Regions from separate parts of the Streptomyces sp. NPDC029044 genome, predicted to be linked through region 4. Evidence: riboswitches for the same ligand, from Rfam matches in the RefSeq annotation. Region 4 holds a riboswitch; each other region holds the start of a gene.

Region 1 (2,992 bases), on a different contig from region 4:
AGGACCGGCGGGCGGACGTAGCGGGTGCCGTAGGACTGGACCCAGCCGTGCCGAGTGGCGAGGCAGCCGGTCAGCTGCTCGGCGAAGTACTGGACCATGTCGTTGCGCTCGGGCTCGCCGTGCACCAGGACGTCGATGCCGGTCTTCTCCTGGAAGGAGATGACATCCTGGATCTCGGCCTTGATGCGTTCCTCGTACCCCGCGGCGTCGATCCGACCGGCGCGCAGGTCGGCGCGTGCCACGCGCAGTTCGCCGGTCTGCGGAAACGAGCCGATGGTCGTCGTCGGCAGCAACGGCAGCCCGAGGTGGGCCCGCTGGGCCGCGGCCCGCTCGGTGTACGGCTGGGAGCGGCGGGCGTCGGCCTCGGTGACGGCGGCGGCACGGGCGCGTACGGCCGGGTCGTTGGTGAGGGGCGAACTCGCGCGCGAGGCGAGATCGGCCCGGTTGGCGGCCAGCTCGGCCGTGATGGCATCCGTGCCCCGGGCGAGGCCCTTGGCGAGGGTGACGATCTCGGCGTTCTTCTGCTTCGCGAAGGCCAGCCAGCGCAAAACCTGCGGCTCGATGTCCCGCTCGGCGGACGCGTCGAGGGGGACGTGGAGCAGGGAGCAGGAGGCGGCCACGTCGACCCGGTCGGCGAAGGCGAGGAGGGTGCCCAGGGTGGACAGGGACTTCGACAGGTCGTTGATCCAGATGTTGCGGCCGTTGACCACGCCGGCGACCAGGCGCTTGCCGGGCAGGCCGCCGACGGCGGCCAGGGCGTCGAGGTTGGCGGCGGCGGAGTCGGTGAAGTCCAGGGCCAGCCCGTCCACCGGGGCTTTGGCCAGCACCGGCAGAGCCTCGCCGAGCCGGTCGAAGTACGAGGCGACCAGCAGCTTCGGCCGGTCGGTGAGGGCACCGAGATCGCGGTAGGCGCGCTCGGTGGCGTTCAGCTCGGCCGGGGTGCGGTCCTGCACGAGGGCGGGCTCGTCCAGCTGGACCCACTCCGCACCGGCCGCGCGCAGGTCGGCGAGGACCTCGGCGTACACCGGCAGCAGGCGGTCCAGGAGGGTGAGCGGCTCGAAGTCCGCGGACACCCCCGGGGCGGGCTTGGCGAGCAGCAGGTAGGTGACCGGGCCGACCAGGACAGGGCGGGCGGTCAGTCCCAGTGCCAGCGCTTCCTCGAGCTCGGCGACCTGCTTGGCCGAGTCGGCGGTGAAGACCGTGTCCGGACCCAGCTCGGGCACCAGGTAGTGGTAGTTGGTGTCGAACCACTTGGTCATCTCCAGCGGCGCCACGTCCTGCGTGCCGCGCGCCATGGCGAAGTATCCGCCCAGGGCGTCGGCCGCGACGGCGTCCCGGTGCCGCTCGGGGACGGCGCCGACCATGACGCTGGTGTCGAGGACGTGGTCGTAGTACGAGAAGTCACCGGTGGGCACCTCGTGGATGCCGGCGTCGGCGAGCTGCTGCCAGTTGCTCCGACGGAGTCCGGCGGCGGTGGCCCGGAGGGCGTCGGCGGTGACGCGGCCCTTCCAGTAGCCCTCGATCGCCTTCTTCAGCTCCCGGTTCGGGCCCTGGCGGGGGTAGCCGTACACGGTGGCCCGTGCTGCCGCGGCTGCGGTCTTGGTGGTCACGGAGATCTCCTTCGCGAGATGAATCCCTGAGATCCCGGAGACGGGACGAGAGCGCGAAGGGGTGACGTACCGGACGGTCGCGAGCTTGCGCGGCAAGGCACGGTCGTCCGCCTGGTATGTACGCCGACCCGCCCTCGAGGTCACCGGGATGTCCGCGCACGAGTGGTTCGCGCGCGGGCAGTTGGCAGGTCTTCGGACTCGCGGGCACGTCCTCACCATGTGAGGACACCTACTGGCCGTCGCTTCCCGGGCCCTGTTCGTGGGCCCAGTGCGTATGACGGCGGTCGTTCCCGCTCACCGCTGCGGGGCAGTCCCGGATTCCCACCGGGTTCCCTCTTACGACATCCCGCCTGGCGGACGGGACGAACCAGCTGCACCGGTCAGCCTACGGCGTGGCGCGTCGAAGGGGAGGAGGGCGCCCGTCATTCGGATGGTGAGGTGGCGCACGCGCAGGACGGGACCTGAGGGATGCGCATACGCAACAGGGCGGGAAGCTCCGCATGCGCGCTTCCCGCCCTTCCCCTGTGACGCCGTGCGGGAACCTCACTCCCGTTGGCGGTCGCGGGCCCATCAGCCCGCTCGTACCAGGCCCGCAGCCCTGGTCGTAGGTGTGGAACCCACGGCCCGCCTTCCGGCCGAGCAGCCCGGCCCTCCACCATCCGCTGGAGCAGCGCAGCGGGATCTTTCGACCTGCCGGTCGGCGGTGGGCTGTGGGGCCCCGACGCATGGGGGCTGCTGGCGGCCGAGCCGCACAGCGCCTCCACGTTCGACCTCGTCGGCTGCGTGGGGATCGCGATCACGGTGCTCCTGTGCGCGACGGTGGCGTGGGACCGACTGCCGTGGCGGCGCCGGCCGGCAGCACCGGTCATCGCCGTCGGCACGATGTCACTGACCCTCTACGTGGGCCACATCCTGGCCATCCTCGCCCTGCCCGGCGGGTGGGCACCCCGGGAGGCCGAGCGACGGCTCCATGGCTCCTACCCGAGGCCGGTCTTCTCCAGCCACCCGGCGGGGGTGGACCCGACAGTCGCCGGATGTGCGGAGAACGGCCGGGCGCCCAGGCTGGCGGCATGACACAGCACGTTCGTGACAAGGAGCCCGGGACCACCGTCGGGGCGTCGGCCGGCATCGACGTGCCCGGCCGTGACATCACACCTCGCGGTGGCCGGTTGCTGGAACTCCTGGGCCTGACGCTGGTGGCGGGCGCCGGTGTCCTGTTCGTCGTCCGTCCTGACTTCTACGAGGCAGGGGCGCACATCTTCGCCACGCGCGCGGCCTCACTGGTCCACTGAGCCGGCGATCGGCGAGCACATCCGCTCAGGGTCCCTGAGGGTTCGACCATCCGGCGTTCGTCGGGTGCACCCCCCAGCCAAGCTGGACCG
Region 2 (2,992 bases), on a different contig from region 4:
CGTTGGTGCCGTACAGCAGGGTGTGCCACACGCTCAGCACGTAGACGACGATCACGAAGCGGTGCAGTCGGCGCCAGGTGTTCGCCCCGATGCGGTGCCGGACGTAGAACAACAGGCCGAGCGGAACGGCCAGATAGAGGGCGCCCTGGCCGATGGGGATGGCGATGCGGCCGGTGCCGGAGTCGTACCAGCCAGGCACGAACGTGTCGGCGAAGCCCGCCCACAGCCGTTCGACCCACCCCAACTGAGCCTCGTAGCGGACGAGTTCGGCCGCGAACATCAGCGCGTGCGCGAACATCAGGGCCATCGTGGTCAGGCTCGTGGTGCGGTGCCAGCGCTCCAGGACCTGCCGCGAGACCGGCAGCCGTGCGGGGCGCGGCCCCGACAGCAGCAGGCCGAGCATGACCGTCCCCCAGGCCCACAGCAGTCCCGACCAGCCGAACGCCTGGCTGAGGAGGTACATCCAGTACGTGCCGGCATCGTCCATGAACGGCATGACCGCGACGGTCGCCGAGTCGCCCGACTCCATGCGCACCCAGAAGAACGCGAAGACGGCCGCCGTGACCACGACCGCCGCGGTCGCGTCGGGCAGCGCGGCGCGCAGGTCGGCACGCAGGGCGACGCGGTCGGGCGGACGCCTGTCGCGGGCGGGCGGCGCGGTCGTGCCGTCGTCCTCCGGCGTCGTCTCTGGCAGCATCCTGTGCCTTCCGGGGCGCGGGACACCGACGGGCGGTGTGCACGTGTGGTCGGAGCAACCAGTGTGTCCGAGGTGACCAGGTCGTACCGAGGCCACATCCGGCCACAGTGCTGGTGGGGGGAGGGACTCAATACCTCGGACTCGACGCCCGCCCGGGGCCGACCGCTTTCGGACAACCGACGAGACGCCCTCTGCCGAAGGCGCTCGGCCCGCCCTACGCTGATGCGTGCAGTCGGTTCGCGCCTCCTGTCCGACCGGACTTTCCGGGGCGCGACGCAAGAGGGAACCCGGTGGGAATCCGGGACTGTCCCGCAGCGGTGAGTGGGAACGACAGCCGTCAACAGCACTGGGCCCGGATCAAGCCGGGCCCGGGAAGCGACGGCCGGTAGGTGCCCTCCGGATCTTCCGGAGGGCGAGCCCACGAGTCCGAAGACCTGCCACTGCGCCCGTACGTGACGTGCGGGTTGTGCACGGTGACCTCGAGGACTGGGTCGGCGGTACGGACGGCTGCACCTGCGCTGCGCCGCGCCTCCTTCCCCACGCATCCGGGCTCGGGACAAGGAGGAGGAGGATGGCCGCGACCGTCTCCGGCGTCTGCCACGGCACCCTGGGCGAGCTGTACCAGGGCCCGCTGCGGGCGGGCCCCGATCCGGACATCGCTGTGGTGTCCTTTCCCGTGGACCGCCACTCCTGGGTCCACTTCGCCCCGGGCGGCGGCCCGCCGAACCCGCTGCCGCTGGGGAAGAAGTCCGCGACGGCGGCCCGGCTCTTCCTGCGGCACTTCGGGCTCACGCTGCCGCCGGGCCGCTGGGACGCCCACTCCGACCTGGAAATGGGCGTGGGGATGGCGAGTTCGACCGCCGACGTCGTGGCGACCCTGCGCTGTCTGTTCCGGCTTTTCGCGCTGCCCTACGACACCGACCTGGTCCTGGGCGTCCTGGCGGCGATCGAGCGTGCCGACAGTGTCTTCCTCGACGAGTTCGCGCTGTACCTCAGCGGCCGGCACCGAGTGGTCCGGCACCTGGGCACGGAGATCGGCTTCCACACCGCGTACATCACCGAGCCCGGGACCGTGGACACCACCGCCGTCACTGACTTGCTGCTGGATCACTATCGGCGGCACGGCGAGGAGTACGAGCGGTGCCTGACCGATCTGCTCAAGGGGTTCGCCTCGGGCGACCCGGCCGCCGTCGCACGGGCCACCACCACCAGTGCCGCGCTGTCGCAGCGGGCGCTGCCCAAAGCGTCGTTCGACAGCGTGCTCGCCCACCGCGAACGCTTCGGCGCCGACGGCGTCTTCGTCGCCCACACGGGCTGCCTGATCGGCTACCTCTTCCCCCACCGCCCCGACGCCGACCTCAAGTCGGAGCTGTCCGCGTTCTTCCACTCGCTCGGCCACCAGTGTTCCTTCGCCCAAGGAGGCTACGGGTGATCCACCCCCACATCGCCGACGCCCTCAAAGTTCCCGACCTGGTCCGGCTCACCGACGGAGTCGTCCTGATCCGGTTCGAGTCGATGAAGATCTACTCGGCCCTCGCCGCCGTACGCCATCTGCTGGAGCGGCGCTCGATCCGCCCGGGCCAGACGTTGATCGACAGCTCCAGCGGCATCTACGCCTACGCGCTGGCCCTGGCCTGTCACCGCTACGGCATGCGCTGCCACATCGTCGCGTCCACCACCGTCGACACCACCACCCGCGCCCAGTTGGAGATACTCGGCGCCACCGTGGAACAGGTCAGACCCTCCGAGAACCTCAAGCTGGACCAGGAGTTACGGGTGCGGCGGGTCAAGGAGATCCTCGCCGACCACCCCGACTGGCACTGGATGCGCCAGTACCACGACGACATCCACTACCTGGGCTACCGCGAGATCGCCGACCGGATCACCAGCGCCCTCCCCGGCGCCGCGCTCACCGTCGTCGGAGGGGTGGGCTCCGGAGCCTCCACGGGCGGCCTCGTGGAACGCCTGCGTGCCACAGACCCCTCGGTGCGGCTGGTCGGCGTCCAGCCGTTCGGCAGCGTCACCTTCGGCAGCCAGGACCACCACGACCCGGAGGCGATCATCGCCGGCATCGGGTCGTCGATCGTCTTCGACAACGTCCGCCACCACCTCTACGACACCCTGCACTGGCTGGACTTCAGCCACGCCATGTCCGGCACGGTCGCCCTGCTGCGCGACCACGCCGTCTTCGCCGGGCTGTCCACCGGCGCCGGATACCTGGCCGCGACGTACGAGGCGCGCCGCCACCCGGACCGACTGCACCTGGTGATCGGCGCCGACACCGGACACCGCTAC
Region 3 (2,992 bases), on a different contig from region 4:
AGGACACGCTGATCTACATCGTCATCGCGGTGGCGATCATCTACATCCCGATCAAGCTGGGCGGGTTCGACGACATCTTCGCCAAGGCCGGTGAGGCGTACAGCCAGACCAACCCGGCGACGGGTGCGCCACGCGGTGCGCTGACACCGGCCGAGCCGGGTCAGTGGACGTACGCCACCCTGGCGTTGGGCTCCGCCCTGGCGCTCTTCATGTACCCGCACTCGATCACGGCGACGCTGTCCTCGAAGAGCCGTGAGGTGATCCGGCGCAACACCACGATCCTGCCGCTGTACTCGCTGATGCTGGGTCTGCTGGCGCTGCTCGGGTTCATGGCGATCGCGGCCGGGATCAAGGTGCAGAACGGGCAGCTGGCGATCCCGCAGCTGTTCGAGACGATGTTCCCGGACTGGTTCGCGGGCGTGGCGTTCGCGGCGATCGGCATCGGCGCGCTGGTGCCCGCGGCCATCATGTCCATCGCGGCCGCGAACCTCTTCACCCGCAACATCTACAAGGACTTCATCAAGCCCGACGCGACGCCCGCGCAGGAGACCAAGGTCTCCAAGCTGGTCTCGCTGCTGGTGAAGGTCGGCGCCCTGGCCTTCGTCCTCACCATGGACAAGACCGTCGCCATCAACTTCCAGCTGCTGGGCGGCATCTGGATCCTTCAGACCTTCCCGGCCCTGGTCGGCGGCCTGTTCACCCGCTGGTTCCACCGCTGGGCCCTGCTCGCGGGCTGGGCGGTCGGCATGGTCTACGGCACGGTCGCCGCGTACGGCGTGGCCTCCCCGACCCAGAAGCACTTCGGCGGCTCCGCGAAGGAGATCCCGGGCATCGGGGAGATCGGCTACATCGGCCTCACGGCGTTCGTCCTGAACGTGGTGGTGACGGTGGTCCTGACCTTCGTCCTGAAGGCCCTGAAGGCCCCCGACGGCATCGACGAGACCAAGCCGGAGGACTACACGGCCGACGCGGGCGACCCCGGGGTCCAGGTGGAACTCCCGCCTGCGACCGCCGGTTCCGCGCACTGATCCCAGGGCCCCGGCCCGCCACGAACACCCCGCAGCGGGCCGCCGTGACCAAGCGTCACGGCGGCCCGCTGTCACGTAAAGCTGACACTCTGACACCACCACGACACAACATCTGGGGGTGCCGTCGGAAGCCAGCACAAGATGTATGCTCATGCTCGCTGCCGCCGCAGGGGAATCCGGTGCGAATCCGGAACTGTCCCGCAACGGTGTACTTGTGCATGTTTCGTGCACAAGCGTCAGTCCGAGGACCTGCCGACAGCGCACCCGGCCACCCGGCCGGTGTGCCCCGACGTCCGGGCCTCGTGGAATGGGCCGGTGGACGCGACGCCGCGTGCGCTCGCGTGCTGCCCCCTGCCCTCGACGAGGCCCCCGTGCCGAGCGAGGGAGAGCCCCACGTGACCATCGCGCCAGCCGAACCGGTCTCAGCCAGCGAAGAGGAGCACGACGCCCCCGGTGCCGCGCTGCTGCGGACCCTGACCGAGCTGACCGCCGACCTCCCCGACGCCGAGCCCGGCCGGGTCGCCGCCGCCGCGCTGCGCGGCCGCTCCGCGCGGGCGGACGAGAGCGAGTTGCGGGAGCTGGCCACGGAAGCCGCGGCCGGTCTGATCTCCGAGGACCCGGCCTACTCGCGGCTGGCCGCCCGGCTGCTGACCACCGGCATCCGTGAAGAGGCCGCATCGCAGGGCGTCACGTCCTTCACCGAGTCGGTGGCGGTGGGCCACCGCGAGGGCCTCGTCGCCGACCGCACCGCCGAGTTCGTCCGGCTGCACGCGGCCCGGCTCGACGCGCTCGTCGACACCGGCGCCGACGACCGCTTCGGCTACTTCGGCCTGCGCACCCTGCACAGCCGCTATCTGCTGCGCCACCCGCTCACCCGCAAGGTCGTCGAGACGCCCCAGCACTTCATGCTGCGCGTCGCCGCCGGTCTCGCCGAGGACGACACCCGCCGCTCCGTCGACGAAGTCGCCGCGCTCTACGGGCTCATGAGCCGCCTCGACTACCTCCCCTCCTCCCCCACCCTCTTCAACTCGGGCACCCGGCACCCGCAGATGTCGTCCTGCTACCTCCTCGACTCCCCCATGGACGAACTGGACTCCATCTACGACCGGTACCACCAGGTGGCCCGGCTGTCGAAGCACGCCGGCGGCATCGGACTCGCGTACTCCCGCATCCGTGCCCGCGGTTCCCTGATCCGCGGCACCAACGGCCACTCCAACGGCATCGTCCCGTTCCTGAAGACCCTCGACGCCTCGGTCGCCGCCGTGAACCAGGGCGGCCGCCGCAAGGGCGCCGCCGCGGTCTACCTGGAGACCTGGCACTCCGACATCGAGGAGTTCCTGGAGCTGCGCGACAACACCGGTGAGGACGCCCGCCGTACGCACAACCTGAACCTGGCGCACTGGGTGCCGGACGAGTTCATGCGCCGGGTGAACGCCGACGCGCAGTGGTCGCTGTTCTCCCCCGCGGACGTTCCCGAGCTGGTCGACCTGTGGGGCGAGGAGTTCGACGCCGCGTACCGGGCGGCCGAGGCGAAGGGCCTCGCGAAGAAGACGCTGCCCGCCCGTGAGCTGTACGGCCGCATGATGCGCACCCTCGCGCAGACCGGCAACGGCTGGATGACCTTCAAGGACGCCGCCAACCGCACCGCCAACCAGACGGCCGAGCCGGGCCACGTCGTCCACTCCTCCAACCTCTGCACGGAGATCCTGGAGGTCACCAGCGACGGGGAGACGGCGGTCTGCAACCTGGGCTCGGTCAACCTGGGTTCCTTTGTCGACACATCGACCCGGGATATCGACTGGGAGCGGCTGGACGAGACCGTCCGCACGGCCGTGACCTTCCTCGACCGGGTCGTGGACATCAACTTCTACCCGACCGAGCAGGCGGGCCGCTCCAACGCCCGCTGGCGCCCGGTCGGCCTCGGCGCCATGGGCCTCCAGGACGTCTTCTTCAAGCTGCGCCTG
Region 4 (2,992 bases):
ACGGGCCGGTCGAAGTCCAGGGTCTTCCCGGCCTCGCGGACGATCGTGCCCGGCTCGCGCAGGTCGGCGTCCACGTAGTTGGTGACGCCTTCCGGTGTGCTGGTGAGCAGCGCGCGGGCGTGGGCCAGCACCAGGGGGTCGTTGTCGACGTAGACGATCCGGCTCTCCGGGGCCACGCGCTGGGCGATCTGGTGGGTGTTGTCGACGTTGGGCAGGCCGGTGCCGATGTCCAGGAACTGGCGGATGCCCTCCTCGGCGGCCAGGTGACGGACGGCCCGGGCGAGGAAGTAGCGGGCGGCGCGGGCGCCGGTCTCGATGCCGGGGAAGATCTCGCGGAACGCGTCACCGGCCACCCGGTCGACTTCGTAGTTGTCCTTCCCGCCCAGCCAGTAGTTCCAGATCCGGGCCGAGTGCGGCACCGAGGTGTCGATCTTGGGGAACGGCTCCTGCTCGGGGTTCTCCGCCTGGTCGGTCATGGACGCTCCTGCGTGAGTGGTCGGGAAGCCCCACGTTAGCCGGTCCGCGTCCGGGAGAGGATCAACTCCTCTGCGCTTTCCAGGAGTTCGACCTCGGCTCGGCCCATCGTCGGATTGGCACCCCGGCGGCGCAGGGCCTCGGTCAGGGCTGTGCGGGAGAGCGGGGACGGGCCGTCGAGGAGGGCGGTCAGCATGGTGTCTGCCGGTGCGGAGAGGGAGTCGCCGGCGACGGCGGCCTGCGCGAGGACCACCGCGGTCGCCGCCCAGTCCAGCCCCGGGTCGCCCTCCTCCGCGTCCGACCAGTCGATGACGCGGGGACCGTCGGGGGTGATGATCACGTTCTCCGGGTGCAGGTCCAGGTGCAGGACACGGACGGCCGGGTCGGTGGCGCGCAGGGCGGGGACGGCGTGCAGGTCGCGCAGCAACCTGGCGAGGATGCGCCCTGCCTCGGCCACGTCCAGGGTGCCGGCGAGGCAGGCCTGGAGCATGGTCGGGCCGGAGAGCCGCTCCATCACCAGGTCGGTGCGCGAACCGGAGGGCCGGACCCGGGGAACGGGATAACCGTGGGCGCGCACGTGCTCCATCACGGCCCCCTCGGCCACCGCGTCACCCCTGCCCTCACGCTCCCGACGCAGCACCCACGCCGCGTCGATCTCGAACACATCGGCCCGGCGCCCGGATCCGAGCAGCTGTCCCGGCGGCGGCGTGATCGGCATGAAGCGAAGCTACCCGCATCCGCGGCGCCCCCACCGGGCCGAGAGCGCCAACCCCTTCGCCGCCCGGCCCCGGACCAGGCCTCCCCACACCCGGCATGGGGCCAAGCCGCCGCGCTGCCCGTCCCCGCCCGCACGTGACCAAGCCCCCACCCGGCCCCCTCGGCCGGTTTCCTACGTCCGGGTACAGTAAGCGGGTCGTCATCACACCGTACGGGGGGAAGCCGGTGCAATTCCGGCGCTGACCCGCAACCGTGAACCACCGCCCGAGGTGGTGAGCCGGATCGCCCCGTACGGTTCGTGACCGGCTCGCGTGCCCGGCAGACCGCCGGGCACGGCACCGTCGAGGTATACGGAGCCGAGCCGCCGGGGTGTCCCGTGCTGCCCGGCTCCCCCACAGGGAGAGGCACCCGCCGATCATGAACGTCCGCCGCAGCGCCGCGGTCCTGGCCGCCGTCGCCGTGATCGGCGCCGCCACCCCGGCCGCCGCCGACCCGTCCCCGTCGCCCTCCCAGGCGTTCCCCTCCGCCCTGTACGGCGACAAGGACCCGAAGTTCGACGGCGTCTGGCGCCAGTCGCTCGCGCTGCTCGCGCAGGACACCACGGGGGTGAAGCCGGCGGAGAAGTCCGTGCGGTGGCTGGTGCGCCAGCAGTGCGCGGACGGCGGCTTCGCCTCCTACCGGCCCGACCCCACCACCGCGTGCGACGCCAAGACCATGCTCGACACCAACGCCACGTCCGCCGCCGTGCAGGCCTTGGCCGCGCTCGGCGGGCACGACGGCGTCACCCGCAAGGCCGTCGGCTGGCTGAAGTCCGTCCAGAACGAGGACGGCGGCTGGGGCTACTCGCCGGGCGGGGCCAGCGACACCAACTCGACGTCGGTCGTCATCGGCGCGCTCGCCGCCGCGGGCGAGAAGCCGGACCAGGTCGAGAAGGACGGCAAGTCCCCCCACGACGCGCTGCTGAAGCTCGCCCTGCCCTGCGGCGGGGACGGTGACGGCGCCTTCGCGTTCCAGCCGGACAAGAAGGGCGAGCTCGCCGCCAACGCGGACGCCACAGCGGCCGGTGTGCTCGGCGCGCTGGGCAAGGGCATGGTCGTCGAGCCCGGCAAGAAGTCCGACGCCACCTGCGAGAAGGCCGCGACGCCGCAGCAGGCGGCGGCGAACGGCGCGGGCTACCTCACCGCCGCCCTGGCCAAGGACGGCAACCACCTCATGTCCGCGCTGGCCGGTGCCGAGCCCCAGCCCGACTTCGGCAACACCGCCGACGCGGTCGTCGCGCTCGCCGCGCAGGGGGACACCGCGCAGGCGGAGAAGTCCGTGCGGTGGCTGGAGAAGAACTCCGCTTCCTGGGCCGCGCAGAGCGGTCCGGCCGCCTACGCCCAGCTGATCTTCGCCGCCCACGCGACAGGCACGAACCCGCGTGACTTCGGCGGCGCGGACCTCGTCAAGCAGCTGGGCGCGACGGGCCCGGCCCCGCAGGCCGCCGGGAAGTCCGCGGCCAAGGCCTCGGACGAGAAGGAGGACTCCGGCTCGGACTTCTTCGGGGTCTGGTGGTACGTCGGCGTCTGCCTGGTCGCCGGCATCGGCATCGGGTTCCTGTTCACCGGCCGCAAGAAGCAGCAGCAGCTGTGATCCGCCGGGCCGTTCTCCTCCTCCTGGCCTCGCTCCTGCTGGGCGCGGGCGCGGGCCAGGCCCAGGCCGCCGGTTACCGGTACTGGTCGTTCTGGGAGCGCGACGCCGGCCGCTGGGTCTACGCCACCCAGGGCCCGTCCCTGGTCCGCCCGTCCGACGGCGACGTCCA

Evidence for each region. Region 4 has a riboswitch for cobalamin ahead of AB0E85_RS05115 (prenyltransferase/squalene oxidase repeat-containing protein). Riboswitches for the same ligand answer to the same signal wherever they lie in the genome.
Region 1: it holds a riboswitch for cobalamin, as region 4 does, so the genes downstream of both, metE (5-methyltetrahydropteroyltriglutamate--homocysteine S-methyltransferase) here and AB0E85_RS05115 (prenyltransferase/squalene oxidase repeat-containing protein) in region 4, are expected to answer to the same signal.
Region 2: it holds a riboswitch for cobalamin, as region 4 does, so the genes downstream of both, AB0E85_RS23710 (hypothetical protein) here and AB0E85_RS05115 (prenyltransferase/squalene oxidase repeat-containing protein) in region 4, are expected to answer to the same signal.
Region 3: it holds a riboswitch for cobalamin, as region 4 does, so the genes downstream of both, AB0E85_RS26615 (ribonucleoside-diphosphate reductase subunit alpha) here and AB0E85_RS05115 (prenyltransferase/squalene oxidase repeat-containing protein) in region 4, are expected to answer to the same signal.

The regions. Positions count from the first base shown of each region.
Region 1 is NZ_JBEZWN010000031.1:62,932-65,923, reverse strand. Features, by position in the region: gene metE (5-methyltetrahydropteroyltriglutamate--homocysteine S-methyltransferase) at 1-1,610, opposite strand, end outside; cobalamin riboswitch at 1,776-1,997, opposite strand; partial or broken gene AB0E85_RS23690 (hypothetical protein) at 2,280-2,546, shown strand; gene AB0E85_RS23685 (hypothetical protein) at 2,681-2,902, shown strand.
Region 2 is NZ_JBEZWN010000031.1:67,691-70,682, forward strand. Features, by position in the region: gene AB0E85_RS23705 (ferric reductase-like transmembrane domain-containing protein) at 1-697, opposite strand, end outside; cobalamin riboswitch at 914-1,154, shown strand; gene AB0E85_RS23710 (hypothetical protein) at 1,269-2,129, shown strand; gene AB0E85_RS23715 (cysteine synthase family protein) at 2,126-2,992, shown strand, end outside.
Region 3 is NZ_JBEZWN010000039.1:18,918-21,909, reverse strand. Features, by position in the region: gene mctP (monocarboxylate uptake permease MctP) at 1-1,028, shown strand, start outside; cobalamin riboswitch at 1,137-1,300, shown strand; gene AB0E85_RS26615 (ribonucleoside-diphosphate reductase subunit alpha) at 1,424-2,992, shown strand, end outside.
Region 4 is NZ_JBEZWN010000004.1:42,805-45,796, reverse strand. Features, by position in the region: gene AB0E85_RS05125 (SAM-dependent methyltransferase) at 1-476, opposite strand, end outside; gene AB0E85_RS05120 (phosphotransferase) at 512-1,192, opposite strand; cobalamin riboswitch at 1,364-1,499, shown strand; gene AB0E85_RS05115 (prenyltransferase/squalene oxidase repeat-containing protein) at 1,609-2,823, shown strand; gene AB0E85_RS05110 (SCO2322 family protein) at 2,820-2,992, shown strand, end outside.